DNA from 3 places in the Streptomyces sp. NPDC058619 genome. Region 1 is predicted to be linked to each of the others. Evidence: riboswitches for the same ligand, from Rfam matches in the RefSeq annotation. Region 1 holds a riboswitch; each other region holds the start of a gene.
What was found. A riboswitch is a leader RNA that binds a small molecule or an ion and turns the genes downstream of it on or off. The one in region 1 is predicted to bind thiamine pyrophosphate.
Positions count from the first base shown of each region.

Region 2: linked by a shared signal. The riboswitch ahead of thiO (glycine oxidase ThiO) and the one ahead of ACFWTC_RS08565 (thiamine ABC transporter substrate binding subunit) in region 1 are both predicted to bind thiamine pyrophosphate.
Region 3: linked by a shared signal. The riboswitch ahead of thiC (phosphomethylpyrimidine synthase ThiC) and the one ahead of ACFWTC_RS08565 (thiamine ABC transporter substrate binding subunit) in region 1 are both predicted to bind thiamine pyrophosphate.

Region 1 is NZ_JBHXQN010000006.1:91,665-96,823, reverse strand. Features, by position in the region: gene ACFWTC_RS08575 (phosphatidate cytidylyltransferase) at 1-643, shown strand, start outside; gene rlmN (23S rRNA (adenine(2503)-C(2))-methyltransferase RlmN) at 719-1,831, shown strand; TPP riboswitch at 1,891-1,999, shown strand; gene ACFWTC_RS08565 (thiamine ABC transporter substrate binding subunit) at 2,084-3,181, shown strand; gene ACFWTC_RS08560 (ABC transporter permease) at 3,277-4,893, shown strand; gene ACFWTC_RS08555 (ABC transporter ATP-binding protein) at 4,893-5,159, shown strand, end outside.
Region 2 is NZ_JBHXQN010000002.1:353,912-359,070, reverse strand. Features, by position in the region: gene pknB (Stk1 family PASTA domain-containing Ser/Thr kinase) at 1-1,072, opposite strand, end outside; gene ACFWTC_RS03805 (thiazole synthase) at 1,278-2,072, opposite strand; gene thiS (sulfur carrier protein ThiS) at 2,078-2,278, opposite strand; gene thiO (glycine oxidase ThiO) at 2,275-3,453, opposite strand; TPP riboswitch at 3,451-3,563, opposite strand; gene ACFWTC_RS03790 (NAD(P)/FAD-dependent oxidoreductase) at 3,645-4,865, shown strand; gene ACFWTC_RS03785 (Rv2175c family DNA-binding protein) at 4,937-5,159, shown strand, end outside.
Region 3 is NZ_JBHXQN010000014.1:171,010-176,168, reverse strand. Features, by position in the region: gene thiC (phosphomethylpyrimidine synthase ThiC) at 101-1,888, opposite strand; TPP riboswitch at 1,883-2,027, opposite strand; gene ACFWTC_RS16940 (YibE/F family protein) at 2,100-3,491, shown strand; gene ACFWTC_RS16935 (SsgA family sporulation/cell division regulator) at 3,637-4,086, opposite strand; gene ACFWTC_RS16930 (IclR family transcriptional regulator) at 4,183-4,929, opposite strand.

The DNA of each region.
Region 1 (5,159 bases):
GGCGCCCCTCGTACCGCTCGCGGTCGGCGGCGCCGCCATGATCATCGCCGGGTACGTCCGGGGGGCCGAGGGCGCCTGGGTCGCCATGGCCCTGACCGCGCTGGCGATCCTGGTCTGGCGCATGACCGAACCGCCCGAGGACTACCTCAAGGACGTCACGGCGGGCGTCTTCGCCGCGTTCTACGTGCCCTTCCTGGCGACGTTCGTGACGATGCTGCTCACCGCCGACGACGGACCGCAGCGGGTGATCACCTTCCTGCTGCTGACCGTGGTCAGCGACACCGGGGCGTACGCGGTCGGCTGGCGCTTCGGCAAGACCAAGCTCGCCCCGCGCATCAGCCCCGGGAAGACCCGCGAGGGACTGCTCGGCGCGGTGGCCTTCGCGATGGCCGCCGGCGCGCTGTGCATGGAGTTCCTCATCGACGGTGGCGCCTGGTGGCAGGGCCTGCTGCTGGGTCTCGCCGTGGCCGTCAGCGCCACCCTCGGCGACCTGGGCGAGTCGATGATCAAGCGGGACCTGGGCATCAAGGACATGGGCACGCTGCTGCCGGGCCACGGCGGCATCATGGACCGGCTGGACTCCCTGCTGCCGACCGCCCCGGTGGTCTGGCTGCTGCTGGCGGCCTTCGTCGGCACGGGCTGATACCGTCCGGGCGGTTACTCTTGAAGGGCGCGCTGCTTCTGCGGCGCGCCTTTCGTCTTACGAGGAGTACCTGCCATGGCCCGCCCTGTTCCGGGAGAGCTCACCTTCGTCACCCCTCGGGGAGCCAAGAAGCCGCCCCGGCACCTTGCCGACATGACCCCGGCCGAGCGCCGCGAGGCGGTCGCCGCGATCGGTGAGAAGCCGTTCCGGGCCAAGCAGCTCTCCCAGCACTACTTCGCGCGCTACGCGCACGACCCGGCCGAGTGGACGGACATCCCCGCGGGCTCCCGGGAGAAGCTGCAGAAGGAGCTGCTGCCGGACCTGATGAACGTCCTGCGGCACATCTCGTGCGACGACGACACCACCCGCAAGACCCTGTGGAAGCTGCACGACGGCACGCTCGTCGAGTCCGTGCTGATGCGCTACCCGGACCGGGTCACCATGTGCATCTCCTCGCAGGCCGGCTGCGGCATGAACTGCCCGTTCTGCGCCACCGGCCAGGCCGGGCTCGACCGCAACCTGTCCACCGCCGAGATCGTGCACCAGATCGTCGACGGCATGCGCGCCCTGCGCGACGGCGAGGTCCCGGGCGGACCGGCCCGGCTCTCGAACATCGTCTTCATGGGGATGGGCGAGCCGCTGGCCAACTACAACCGCGTCGTCGGCGCCATCCGCCGGCTCACCGACCCGGAGCCCGACGGCCTGGGCCTGTCGCAGCGCGGCATCACCGTCTCCACCGTGGGACTGGTTCCGGCCATGCTGCGCTTCGCCGACGAGGGCTTCAAGTGCCGCCTCGCGGTCTCGCTGCACGCCCCGGACGACGAGCTGCGCGACACCCTGGTCCCCGTGAACACCCGCTGGAACGTCCGCGAGGTGCTCGGCGCGGCCTGGGAGTACGCGGAGAAGTCCGGCCGGCGGATCTCCATCGAGTACGCCCTGATCCGCGACATCAACGACCAGGCCTGGCGCGGTGACCTACTGGGCAAGCTGCTCAAGGGCAAGCGCGTCCACGTCAACCTGATCCCGCTGAACCCGACGCCGGGCTCGAAGTGGACCGCCTCCCGGCCCGAGGACGAGAAGGCCTTCGTGGAGGCCATTGCCCGGCACGGCGTCCCCGTGACCGTACGGGACACCCGCGGCCAGGAGATCGACGGCGCGTGCGGCCAGCTGGCCGCCTCGGAGCGCTAGCCTCCTCTTCTGTTCGATCGTATTCGGCCACGGGGTACCCTGTGGCCGAACCAACTTAATATTTCCGACAGGGGAGCGCCACAGCGCTGAGAGTGCGGTAACCGTCACCGCAGACCCTCTGAACCTCGCCCCGGTCATTCGGGGTAGGAAGTTCGGTCACCACTCAAGCTGTTGCGCCTTGCCCGGCGTCCGCTCCGCAGAGCGCCGGGCAGGGCCGCGTCTTCTCCTGGACATCCCAGGAGGAATTGACCAGTGAGCACCACCAAGAAGATCGCGGGCGCCGCGCTCGCGGCCGCGCTGGGCGTCACCACGCTCAGCGCCTGCGGCGGCGACGCCAAGGACACGTCCGCGGGCGCGAGCGACGCCCCCACGTCCAAGACCGTCACCCTCGTCTCGCACGACTCCTTCAACGTGACCGACGCGGTCCTCAAGGAGTTCGAGCAGGAGAGCGGCTACACCGTCAAGAAGCTGAAGTCCGGAGACGCGGGCGCGGCGCTGAACCAGGAGATCCTCACCAAGGGCTCCCCGCGCGGCGACGTCTTCTTCGGCGTCGACAACACCCTGCTCTCGCGCGCCCTCGACAACGGCATCTTCACCCCGTACGAGGCCAAGGACCTGGGCGAGGTGAAGCCGGAGTACCAGCTCGACAAGGAGCACCGGGTCACGCCGGTCGACTCGGGTGACATCTGCGTCAACTACGACAAGCAGTACTTCGCCGACAAGAAGATCGCCCCGCCGCAGACGCTGGACGACCTGATCAAGCCGGAGTACAAGGACCTGCTGGTCACCGAGAACGCCGCGACCTCCTCGCCCGGCCTCGGCTTCCTCCTCGCCTCCGTCGGCAAGTACGGCGAAGAGGGCTGGAAGGACTACTGGAGCAAGCTCAAGGCCAACGGCGTCGAGGTCGTCGACGGCTGGGAGCAGGCCTACAACGAGCGGTTCTCCGGCTCGGCGGGCGGCAAGAAGGCGAAGGGCGACCGCCCGCTGGTCGTCTCCTACGCCTCCAGCCCGCCGGTCGAGGTGCTGTACGCGGAGCCGCAGCCGGCCGAGGCCCCCACGGGCGTCTCCACCGGCACGTGCTTCCGCCAGATCGAGTTCGCGGGCCTGCTGAAGGGCGCGAAGAACGAGGCGGGCGGCAAAGCGCTCCTGGACTTCCTGATCAGCAAGAAGTTCCAGGAGGACATGCCGCTGCAGATGTTCGTGAACCCTGTGACGAAGGACGCGGCCCTGCCGGAGCTGTTCACGAAGCACGGTGTGGTGGTCGAGAAGCCCGAGGTCGTGGCTCCGCAGACCATCGCCGAGAACCGTGAGCAGTGGGTCAAGACATGGTCCTCGCTCGTCGTGAAGTAGGAACGCCGACGGGCCCGGGGGCGGCGTCGGGGGGCGCCGCGCCGGGTCCCGGTCCCCGCGAGGGCGGGCGGGCCACGGCCGCGCGTCTCGGCCTGATGGCCGTGCCCCTCGCCTTCTTCGGGCTGTTCTTCGCCTACCCCGTCGGCGCGATCGCCGGGCGCGGGCTGAAGACTGACGAGGGCTGGCAGTTCGGCCGGATCGGCGAGGTGCTGGCCCGGCCCGACATCGCCGGCGTGCTGTGGTTCACCACCTGGCAGGCGCTCGCCTCCACGGCGCTCACGCTGCTGATCGCGTTCCCCGGCGCGTACGTCTTCGCGCGCTTCGACTTCCCCGGCAAGCAGCTGCTGCGGGCCGTGGTCACCGTGCCGTTCGTCCTGCCGACCGTGGTCGTCGGGACCGCGTTCCTGGCGCTGGTCGGCCGGGGCGGGCTGCTGGACGAGCTGTGGGGCGTCCGGCTCGACACCACCGTGTGGGCCATCCTGCTGGCCCACGTCTTCTTCAACTACGCCGTGGTCGTACGGACCGTGGGCGGGCTCTGGGCGCAGCTCGACCCCCGCCAGGAGGAGGCCGCCCGGGTGCTGGGCGCCGGACGGTTCGCCGCCTGGCGGCGGGTGACGCTGCCCGCGCTGGCCCCGGCGGTGGCCGCCGCGTCGCTGATCGTGTTCCTGTTCACCTTCACTTCCTTCGGCGTCGTGCAGATCCTGGGCGGGCCCGCGTACTCCACCCTGGAGGTGGAGGTCTACCGGCAGACCGCGCAGCTGCTGGACCTGCCCACCGCCGCCGTGCTGACGATGGTGCAGTTCGCGGCGGTCGGCCTGATCCTCGGCGTCCACGCCCGGACCGTGCGCAAGCGGGAGACCGCCCTGCGGCTCGTCGATCCCGGGCGGACCGCGCACCCGCCGCGCGGCTGGGCGCAGCGCTCCCTGCTGGGCGGGGTGCTGCTGACGGTGGCCCTGCTGATCGTCCTGCCGCTCGGGGTGCTGGTCGAGCGGTCCTTCGACGCCCCCGGCGGGTACGGCCTCGCCTTCTACCGGGCGCTCCAGGACGAGGGGGCCGGGGGCGGGACCTTCCTGGTGCCGCCGCTGGAGGCGATCGGGAACTCCCTGGAGTACGCGCTGGCCGCCACCGCCATCGCCCTGGTCATCGGGGGGCTCGCGGCCGCGGCGCTGACCCGCCGCGCGGGCCGCTTCGTGCGGGGCTTCGACGCGCTGCTGATGCTGCCGCTCGGGGTGTCCGCCGTGACGGTGGGCTTCGGCTTCCTGATCACCCTGGACGAGCCGCCGCTGGACCTGAGGACCTCGTGGATCCTGGTGCCGCTGGCGCAGGCGCTGGTCGGTGTGCCGTTCGTCGTACGGACCATGCTGCCGGTGCTGCGGGCCGTGGACGCGCGGCTGCGGGAGGCCGCCGCCGTGCTCGGGGCGTCCCCGCTGCGGGCCTGGCGGGAGGTGGACCTGCCGCTGGTGCGGCGGGCGCTGCTGATCGCGGCGGGCTTCGCCTTCGCGGTCTCGCTGGGGGAGTTCGGGGCGACCGTGTTCATCGCGCGGCCGGACCAGCCGACGCTTCCGGTGGCCGTGGCGCGGCTGCTGGGGCGGGCCGGCGAGCTCAACTACGGGCAGGCGATGGCCCTGAGCACGATTCTGATGCTGGTGTGCGCGGTGTCCCTGCTGGCGCTGGAGCGACTGCGAACCGACAAGACCTCCGGAGAGTTCTGATGACACTGCTTCAGCTGGACGGGGTGTCGGTCCGCTTCGGCGAGCGCGCGGTAGTGGACTGTGTGGACCTCGCGGTCGCCGAGCACGAGACCGTGTGCGTCCTGGGACCGAGCGGGAGCGGGAAGTCCACCCTGCTGCGGGTCGTCGCGGGGCTCCAGCGGGTCTCGGCCGGCCGGGTGCTGCTGGACGGCGCCGACCAGGCGGGCGTGCCCGTACACCGGCGGGGAGTGGGCCTGATGTTCCAGGACCACCAGCTCTTCCCGCAC
Region 2 (5,159 bases), on a different contig from region 1:
GCGCGAGCAGCACCCCGGCGATGACGAGGAGCGTCCCGCGGCGCGGGCCCCGGCGCTGGCGCCGTTCGGGCCGGCGCGGGGCGAGCGGGGGCGCCGGGCTCTCCAGCCGCGAGGTGCGGTCCGCGGGCCGCGGCGCGTCCACCGGGCGGGCGATCACGCCGGTGCGGTCCTCGGCGGCCGACCGGCCCTCGGGGCGGGCCCGCGGCGGCAGGGCGTCCAGTTCGGCGTCGCTGAGCCGGGCCCGGGTCTCGCGGGCCAGCCCCAGCAGGGACACCGCGTCGTAGGGCCGCAGCTCCGGATTGCGGGCGGCGGCCTGCGCGACGAGCTCGTCGAGCCCGACGGGAAGCCCGGGTACGGAGGCCGAGGGCGGCGGGACGTCCTCGTGGAGGTGCAGGTAGAGCACCTGCGCGGGGGTGGCGCCGACGTGGGGCTTGGCGCCGGTGAGCATCTCGTACAGGACGACACCGCAGGCGTAGACGTCCACGCGGGTGTCGGTGACGCCGTTCTCGATCTGCTCGGGCGCCAGGTACGAGACGGTGCCGAGGACGGAGCCGGTGGTGCTGGTGACGGCGTCGACACTGCGGACCAGGCCGAAGTCGGCGACCTTGACCCGGCCGTCGTCGCCGATCAGGACGTTCTCCGGCTTCATGTCGCGGTGGACGAACCCGGCCCGGTGCGCGGCGCCGAGCGCGGCGAGGACCGGTTCGAAGATGTCGAGCGCGGCCCGCGGCTGGAGGGCGCCGCGCTCGCGCAGCACGTCGCGCAGGGTGCAGCCGGAGACGTACTCCATGGCCAGGTAGACGTACGGCCCGTCCGTGCCCTGGTCGAAGACGGCCACCACGTTCGGGTGCGCGAGGCGCGCCACGGACTTCGCCTCCCGGATGAACCGGTCGACGAAGGCACCGTCCTCGGCGAGCTGCGGATGCATCACCTTCAGGGCGAGGATGCGGTCGAGGCGGGTGTCGACGGCCCGGTAGACCGTGGCCATGCCACCGGCCGCGATGCGCGCGTCGATGCGGTAGCGGCCGTCGAGTACGCGCCCGACGAGAGGGTCATCCAGGGTCGTGTCCACGCGCCGAGTGTACGAGCGGCGCGCGGTTGCCCGGGCCGCCCGGGGCGGCTTGCAGCCCAGCTGTGACGGATCCGACTGCGGTCCGTCGCCGGGTGTGAGCCCACGGCTACGGAGTCGCGCACCGCCGCGGGGCCGGCAGCCACCGGGCGGGCGCGGCACGGCCGCGGGGCCGCGCCGCCCGTACCGGCCGCGACGAGGCGCCCGGTCAGAAGGCCGGGCGCTCCGGGTCGAGGGCGGCGCGGCCCTCCGCGGGGGACGAGGCCTCGGCGAAGCGGCGCTGCGGGATTCGGCCCGCCCGGCGGGCCAGGCGCCCCGCCGACACCGCGTCCCGCATGGCCGCGGCCATCAGCACCGGCTCCTGCGCCCGTGTCACGGCGGAGGCGAGCATCACCGCGGCGCAGCCCAGTTCCATCGCCAGCGCGACGTCGGACGCCGTGCCGGCGCCCGCGTCCAGGATCACCGGGACCCCGGCCCGCTCGGTGATCAGCTCGAAGTTGTGCGGGTTGCGGATGCCCATCCCGGAGCCGATGGGGGAGCCCAGCGGCATGATCGCCGCGCAGCCCGCGTCCTCCAGCTTCCGTGCCAGCACCGGGTCGTCGTTCGTATACGGAAGGACCGTGAAGCCCTCGTCGACCAGGATCTCGGCGGCGTCCAGCAGCTCGATCCCGTCGGGCAGCAGCGTCCGTTCGTCCGCCACCACCTCCAGCTTGATCCAGTCCGTGCCGAGCGCCTCGCGCGCCAGCCGGGCCGTCAGCACGGCCTCGCCCGCCGTGAAGCAGCCCGCCGTGTTCGGCAGCACCGCGATGCCCAGCCCGGCCAGCACCGACAGGACGGAGCCCTGGACGGTCGGGTCGAGGCGGCGCATCGCCACCGTCGTGAGCTCGGTGCCGGACGCGACGAGCGCGCGTTCCAGGACGTCCAGGCTCGGGGCTCCGCCCGTGCCCATGATCAGGCGGGAGGAGAAGGTCCGGCCGCCGAGGGTGAACAGGTCGTCAGCCATGCCGCTCAGCCCCCCTGGACCGCGGTGAGGATCTCGACCCGGTCGCCGTCGCCCACCGGGGTGGCCGTCCACTGCCCGCGCGGGACCACGGTCTCGTTGAGCGCGGCCGCCACCCCGGAGGGGGCGGCCGTCAGGATGGCGACCACCGCGTCGAGGGTGGTGCCGGCCGCGACCTCGCGCGGCTCGCCGTTGACGGAGATGGTCATGCGTACGACTCCTGACGTGCGGCGGAGAACCGGCGGGGGCTGAAGGGGCGCGCGACCGGGGGCAGTTCGCCCGTGGCCAGCAGCTCCGCCATCACGTCGCCGGTGAGGGGGGTCAGCAGCACCCCGTTGCGGTAGTGCCCGGTGGCCAGGTGCAGCCCCGGCAGATCGGTGGGGCCGAGCAGCGGGGCGTTGTCCGGGGAACCGGGCCGCAGCCCCGCGCGGGTCTCGGTGAGCGGCAGCTCGGTGATGCCGGGCACCAGCTCGTGGGCGTCGCGCAGGAGCTCGTAGACCCCGCCGGCGGTGACGGTGGTGTCCCAGCCCAGTTCCTCGCTGGTGGCGCCGATGACCAGCTCGCCGTTCTCGCGCGGCACCAGGTAGACGTGGCTGCCGCGGACGACCGCCCGTACGGTCCGGGACAGGAACGCCCCGTACACCGCGGGCACCGTGAGCCGCAGCACCTGTCCCTTGACGGGCCGCACGGGGGCCGTGACCTCCGCCGGCACGCCCTCCAGCCGGCCGCTGAACGAGCCCGCCGCCAGGACCACCTGGTCGGCGAGGAGCTCCGTGCCGTCGTCGAGCACGGCGCCCGTCGCCCGGTCGGCGCCGACCAGCAGCCGCTCGGCCCGCGCCCGGTGGACGGCCACCCCGGCCCGCTCGCAGGCGGCCAGCAGTGCGGCCGCCAGCCGGCGCGGATCGACCTGGTGGTCGCCGTCCACGCGCAGGCCGCCGCGTACGCCGGGGGCCAGCATCGGCTCCAGGCGGCGGCACTCGCGTCCGGTGAGCCACTGCGACTCCAGGCCGCAGCGGAGCTGCAGGGCGTGCAGCTCGCGCAGGTGGAGCCGGTCGTCGGAGTCGAGCGCGACGGCGAGGGTGCCGCAGGCCCGGTAGCCGATGTCCAGGCCGCCGCTCGCCTCGGCCAGTTCGGCCGCGAACTCCGGATAGCGGGCGGCGGAGGCGAGCCCGAGGCCCAGCAGCGCCTCCTCGCCGTAGTGCAGCTCGGTGACGGGGGCGAGCATGCCCGCCGCGACCTGGGCCGCGCCGCCGCCGGGCGCCGGGTCGGCGAGCACGGTGGCGAGGCCGCGGCGGGCCGCCCGCCAGGCGGTGACGAGTCCGATGACGCCGCCCCCGATGACGAGGACGTCGGATCCCTTCCGGGACGTTCGAGATGAGTGCATGGGCGTCCAGCCCCTCCCTTCGCCGGCATGACCCGGATCAGGTTCGTACGGTCGGAGGCCGCCCAGCCTCCCTCTCAGCCCGGTGCGCCCGGACTCCCGCGATAGGTACGCCTGCCAGACTAACCCCGGGCCGGACGGCGGGTAAGGCGGCACCTGTTCCTGATGGGCCGTCAGAAGATTAGGCTGGCCGCGTGAGCGAGCAGACGGAACAGACACAGAGCGGCGTCGTCATCGTCGGCGCCGGAATGGCCGGCGTGCAGACCGCGGTCGCCCTGCGGGATCAGGGCTTCACCGGCCCCGTGACCCTGCTGGGGGCCGAGCCCCACCAGCCCTACGACCGCCCCCCGCTGTCCAAGGCGGTCCTGCTTGGCAAGGCCGAGGACTCCGCCTTCGACGTCGACTTCGAAGGGCTCGGCATCCGGCTCGCGCTCGGCACCGAGGTCACCGGGCTGCGGGCCGCCGACCGCGAACTGGACACCGGGTCGGGCCCCGTCCCGTACGACACCCTCGTGCTGGCGACCGGCGCCGTCCCGCTGACCCTGCCCGGCACCGAGGGCGTCCCCGGCGTGCACCTGCTGCGCACCCTCGACGACGCCGCCCGCCTGCGGCCCGTCCTGGCCGCCGCCGACCGCGCGGTCGTCGTCGGGGCCGGCTGGATCGGCGCCGAGTTCGCCACCGCCGCCCGCGGGGCCGGCTGCGCGGTGACCGTGGTCGAGGCGGCGGACCGGGTCCTGGCCGGAGCCCTGCCCGCCGAGGTCGCCGCACCGATGGCCCGCTGGTACGAGGAGGCCGGCGCCGAGCTGCTCACCGGCGCCCGCGTCGCCGGGATCGAGGGGGGCCGGGTCCTGCTGGCGGACGGCCGCAGCCTGCCGGCCGGCGCGGTGGTCGTGGGCATCGGCGCCCGCCCGGCCACCGGGTGGCTGGCCGGAAGCGGGGTCGAACTGGGCCCCGACGGCTCGGTCACCGCCGACGCCCACCTGCGCACCTCCCTGCCCGGGGTCTACGCGGTCGGCGACTGCGCCTCCTTCCCCTCCGCGCGCTACGGCACCCGCCTCCTCGTCCACCATTGGGACAACGCCCTCCAGGGCCCCCGGGCCGTCGCGGCGAACGTCCTGGCGGGGGAGCCGGCCCAGGTCTACGACCCGGTCCCGTACTTCTGGTCGGAGCAGTTCGGCCGGTTCGTCCAGTACGCGGGCCACCACGCCGGCGCCGACACCCTGCTCTGGCGCGGCGACCCGGCCGCACCCGCCTGGTCGGTGTGCTGGCTGCGCGACGGCGCCCTGGTGGCCGTCCTGGCCGTGGGCCGCCCGCGCGACCTCGCGCAGGGCCGCAGGCTCATCGAGTCGGGCACCGTGCTCGACCCCGACCGGGTCGCCGATCCGGCCGTCCCGCTGAAGTCGACGGCCCGCTAGCGGGCGGCGCCGGTACCCGTTCGGGGCCGCTCGGGTACCGGCCGCCAGTCCGAGGTGGCAGGCTTGTACCCGTGACCGAGATTGACGCAAAGATCGATGCCCTTGTTCCCGCCTGGCTGTACCTCCCCGACATCGCGGAGAAGCTCGACATCGAGGTGACCCGGGTCCGCCAGATGGTCAAGGAAGGGCAGCTGATCGCCGTGCGCCGGGGCGAGAACCGCTCCCTGCAGGTGCCGGCCCCCTTCATCGACGGCGACAAGGTCGTCAAGGGCCTCGTGGGCCTCCTGACCGTGC
Region 3 (5,159 bases), on a different contig from region 1:
GGGCCCGGACTCTAGGAGTTCGAGCACGCTCCAGCGCAAGGGGTGGCGAGGCGTCGCCCCGGATGCGACGGCTCCCGGGGCGATGCCTTCTGCCGGTGCGTCAGTCGGCGAGCGGCAGGTAGACCCGGTTGCCCGAGGCCGCGAACTCGGCGGACTTCTCGGCCATGCCCGCCTGGATCTCATCGGCCTTGAGGTCCCCGCCGTGCTGTCGGCGGATGTCCTGCGAGATTTTCATGGAGCAGAACTTGGGACCGCACATGGAGCAGAAGTGCGCGGTCTTGGCCGGCTCGGCCGGAAGGGTCTCGTCGTGGAACTCACGGGCGGTGTCCGGGTCGAGGGCCAGGTTGAACTGGTCCTCCCAGCGGAACTCGAACCGGGCGTCCGACAGCGCGTCGTCCCACTCCTGGGCTCCCGGGTGGCCCTTGGCCAGGTCCGCCGCGTGCGCCGCGATCTTGTACGTGATGACACCGGTCTTCACGTCGTCCCTGTTGGGCAGGCCCAGGTGTTCCTTGGGCGTGACGTAGCAGAGCATCGCGGTGCCCCACCAGGCGATCATCGCGGCGCCGATGCCCGAGGTGATGTGGTCGTACGCGGGCGCCACATCGGTGGTCAGCGGGCCGAGCGTGTAGAACGGCGCCTCCTCGCAGATCTCCTGCTGGAGGTCGATGTTCTCCTTGATCTTGTGCATCGGGACGTGGCCCGGGCCCTCGATCATGGTCTGCACGTTGTGCCGCTTGGCGATCGTGTTCAGCTCGCCCAGCGTCTTGAGCTCGGCGAACTGGGCCGCGTCGTTGGCGTCCGCGATGGACCCGGGGCGCAGGCCGTCCCCCAGCGAGTACGTGACGTCGTACGTCGCGAGGATGTCGCAGAGCTCCTCGAAGTTCGTGTAGAGGAAGTTCTCCTTGTGGTGCGCCAGGCACCACGCGGCCATGATCGAGCCGCCGCGCGAGACGATGCCGGTCTTGCGGCGGGCGGTCAGCGGCACGTAGGGGAGCAGCACGCCGGCGTGGACCGTCATGTAGTCGACGCCCTGCTCGGCCTGCTCGATGACCGTGTCCTTGTAGATCTCCCAGGTCAGGTCCTCGGCACGGCCGTCGACCTTCTCCAGCGCCTGGTAGAGCGGCACGGTGCCGATCGGGACGGGGGAGTTGCGCAGCACCCACTCGCGCGTGGTGTGGATGTTGCGGCCCGTCGAGAGGTCCATGACCGTGTCGGCGCCCCACTTGGTCGCCCACGTCATCTTGTCGACCTCCTCCTCGATGGAGGAGGTGACCGCGGAGTTGCCGATGTTGGCGTTGACCTTCACCAGGAACCGCTTGCCGATGATCATCGGCTCGATCTCGGGATGGTTCACATTGACCGGGAGCACCGCGCGGCCCGCGGCGATCTCCTCGCGGACCACCTCGGGGGAGACGTTCTCGCGGATCGCGACGTACTCCATCTCCGGGGTGATCTCGCCGCGCCGGGCGTACGCGAGCTGCGTGACGGCGACGCCGCCGCGGCCCCGGCGGGGCTGACGGGGCCGGCCAGGGAAGACCGCGTCGAGGTTCTTCAGGCCGCCGCGCGGCGACGTGTGCTTGATCCCGTCGTCCTCGGGGCGCGCGGGGCGTCCCGCGTACTCCTCGGTGTCTCCGCGCGCGATAATCCAGTTCTCGCGCAGCGGGGCGAGGCCCCGGCGGACGTCGGTCTCGATCTGCGGGTCGGTGTACGGGCCGGACGTGTCGTAGAGCGTCACGTCCTTGCCGTTGGTGAGGTGGACTTGGCGGACCGGCACCCGGATGTCGGGGCGGGAGCCCGCCGCGTACCCCTTGTGCCAGCCCGGCTGGCGCTCGGTCTGGCCGTCGGCGCCCTGGCTGACGGCAGGCGTGCGTGCGTCCTGAATGGTCATGAGACCTGATCTCCCTACGCCGGCATTACCCGGTAACAGGTTCGGCGGTCGACGCAGCCTCTCCCGTACGCATTGATGATGCGCGTACGGTGATCAGCGTCCTCTCAGCCCGGTGCTCCGAGCTCCCGCGTTGTGCAAAGGTGCCCCCACGCTAGCGTCATTCATGGCGTGCTGAACAGTGGGCCCCCTCATCTCTTGCGATGATCAGCCGGTGACGTCCTCGCCGCAACCCCCCACCGAGCCCACCGACCCCACCGGCCACGCCGGCCATGCGCACGCAGGCCACGGCCCCAGCGCCGGCCACTCCCACAGCCACAGCCACGGCCCGGCGGCCCCCGTCTCGAAGCACCTGCGCAAGGTCATCGCGGCCGTCCTGATCCCCTTCGCCACCGCCGTCTTCATCGGCCTGGTGGTGCTCTGGCCGGGCGGCGCGCCCGGCCACGAGCGCACGGGGGTCGGCTTCGACCGGCAGACGCAGCAGGGCAAGGTCGTCTCGCTGGCGTTCGTCGACTGCAAATCCGTGAATGCCTCACAGGTACCGTCGACCGGGGACACGTCCACTCCGGAAGGCCGCGAGGCCGAGGCCGCGCAGACCGGCGAGTGCAAGAAGGCCACGGTCGAGGTCGGCAGCGGTCCCGACAAGGGCCGGACCTTCGTGGAGGTCGTCCAGCCGGGCGCGCCGCGTCAGTTGGCGGATGGCCAGGAGGTGGTGGTCGCCTACGCTCCGGACGCCCCCCGCGACCTCCAGTATTCGGTGATCGACGTCAACCGGAAGTTCCCGATGGCGGTGCTGGCCGGCATCTTCGCGGTCTCGGTCGTCCTCGTCGGCCGGATGCGCGGGCTGTTCGCACTGATCGCACTGGCCGTCAGCTTCGGCGTGCTCACCCTCTTCATCCTCCCCGCCATCCTCCAGGGCTCGAACCCGCTGGTCGTGGCGATCGTGGGAGCGAGCGCGATCATGCTCAGCGCGCTCTACATGTGCCACGGCCTGACCGCCCGGACCTCGGTCGCCGTCCTCGGCACCCTCGTATCGCTGCTGCTGATCGGCCTGCTGGGTTCGGTGTTCATCGACTGGGCCTTCCTCAGCGGCAACACCGACGACAACACCGGTCTGATCCACGGCCTCTACCCGGACATCGACATGAGCGGTTTGCTGCTCGCAGGCGTGATCATCGGTTCGCTGGGCGTCCTCGACGACGTGACGGTCACCCAGACCTCCGCCGTCTGGGAGCTGCATCAGGCCGACCCGTCGATGGGGCCGCGCGGCCTCTACCGAGCCGCCATCCGGATCGGGCGGGACCACATCGCATCGGTCGTCAACACGCTGGTACTGGCCTACGCGGGCGCCGCGCTGCCCCTGCTCCTGCTGTTCTCCATCGCGAACAGCAGCATGGGGGCGGTGGCCAATAGCGAGCTGGTCGCGGTCGAGATCGTACGGACGCTCGTGGGCTCGATCGGGCTCGTGGCGTCGGTCCCGGTGACGACGGCGCTAGCCGCCCTCGTCGTCTCCGCCGACCGTCCGGGATCCCCGGCCGCCGGTCCGAACGCCGGCGCGAACCCGGGCCCGGCGCGCGGTGGTCGGGGCCGGCGGCGCAAGCGCTGACGACGGCGGGGCAACCGGGGCGGCGGGCGGGATACCGCGCGCCGCCGACGCGGCGGGTCATTTCCCGCCCGCCGCCGGCCGACGGCCTGTCCGCATTCCCGTTCGATGACTGTCAGTCATCGCTTCGCGGCGGTGCTCCGTCGCCTCAGCCGGCGTTCTGCTCGTTCTGCCGCGACTCGGCCAGGATCTTGCCAAGCGCCTCGTCGAGGTGCTCCTCGAAATCACCCAGATTCCTCTCCTGACCGAGCGGAACAAGCCGGTCGGTGCGGTCGAGGAACGCGACGAGCGGCGCCGCGCTCGCACGGAACAACGCCCGGTCGCCGCCTACCTGCAGACGGATGTGGACGTCGGACAGTTCCTCCGGGTCGGAGGGCGCGATGTGCACATCGCCCTCACCGCACGGCTTGTTGATGCCGTCGAGAAGGAGCTCCCGGCCGAACGCCCAGGTCACGGGCGCGTCTCCGGGAAGGTGGAAGGTAAGGCGGACTGCGTACGGATCACGAGCGTCGTACCGGAGTTCCACCGGAATCCGGAACGAGAGCTCCTCGGAAACGAGGAAGTTCATCATGACCTCTGCCTGTACCGACTCGCGCATTGCCTACCCCGCTGTTGTGGAAGTGGCCAGGAATGGTCCCCCAGGGCCTCTTGACAAGAGTGGTGGAAGCGCTTGCAGATCACAAGGAGTGAGTTTTCAGATACTGATAGAGAAGGAGAGGGTGTTCAACAGCGCGCCTACTTCACTCCGTAGTTGATCGACCGCAGACAGCAATCGACTTTCCTGGTGCAGAGGGAGAGAAATGGCCACGGTTGCGGGTGCATCGCCAGCCGCGATCGGAATGGCTGCGCACACGGTACCGAGGGAGTATTCCTGACGCTCGGTAACGGGCTGCATTCGTTCGAGGGATCCGATCCGGTACTCCAGGGAGTGCAGATCCTGAACGGTGTAAGGGGTGATGGCCTCGACCGGATGACGGTCGTAGTGGTCCTGGCGCGACTTCCCGTCGAGCTGGCCGAGCAGGCACTGGCCGATGGCGTGAGCGTGCCCGGTGGCACGGAAGTCGGCCCACTCCTCGCAGGCGGGGCTGGCCGGGGTGTCCGAGACGCCCACGACCTCGATCTCCCCCTCGCGATAGACCGCGAAGTAGACCGGGGCCCCGACCGCGTCGCGGAAGTGGGCGAGGGAGTCAAGGATCATGCTGCGACGTTTCTGCTGGATTCCGCCGCAGGCCAGACGCGCAGCCGCGTCACCGAGTACGAAGACCCCGTTCTCCCGGCGCAGGTAGCCCTCGTGCGTCAGGGTGCGCAGCAGGTGGTACGCGGTGGGGAGCGGGAGCCCGGCCTCTCGCGCCAGCTGTTTCGCCGGGGCTCCCCCACTGTGGGACCCCACGGCTTCGAGCAGTCTCAACGCCCGTTGCACAGAACCGATCAGCGTGGGCACACAGCCGTTGTGAACCGTGGACAAAGGTCACCCCCAGGCGTGGCGGCGGGCCTTCGGGGAGGCCCGCCCTGCGGGGGCCGCCCCCGCGCGTGCCGTGGCTCCTGGGGTCGTGCTCGGCGAGTGCATTGACGTCACCGCTGGTCAAGGCGGTGTTACCGGCTTTTCGGGTGCCCAGGTACCGGCACAGATTGCCACTCTATCCACCGATTCCCGGGGTGCGAGCGGTTTCG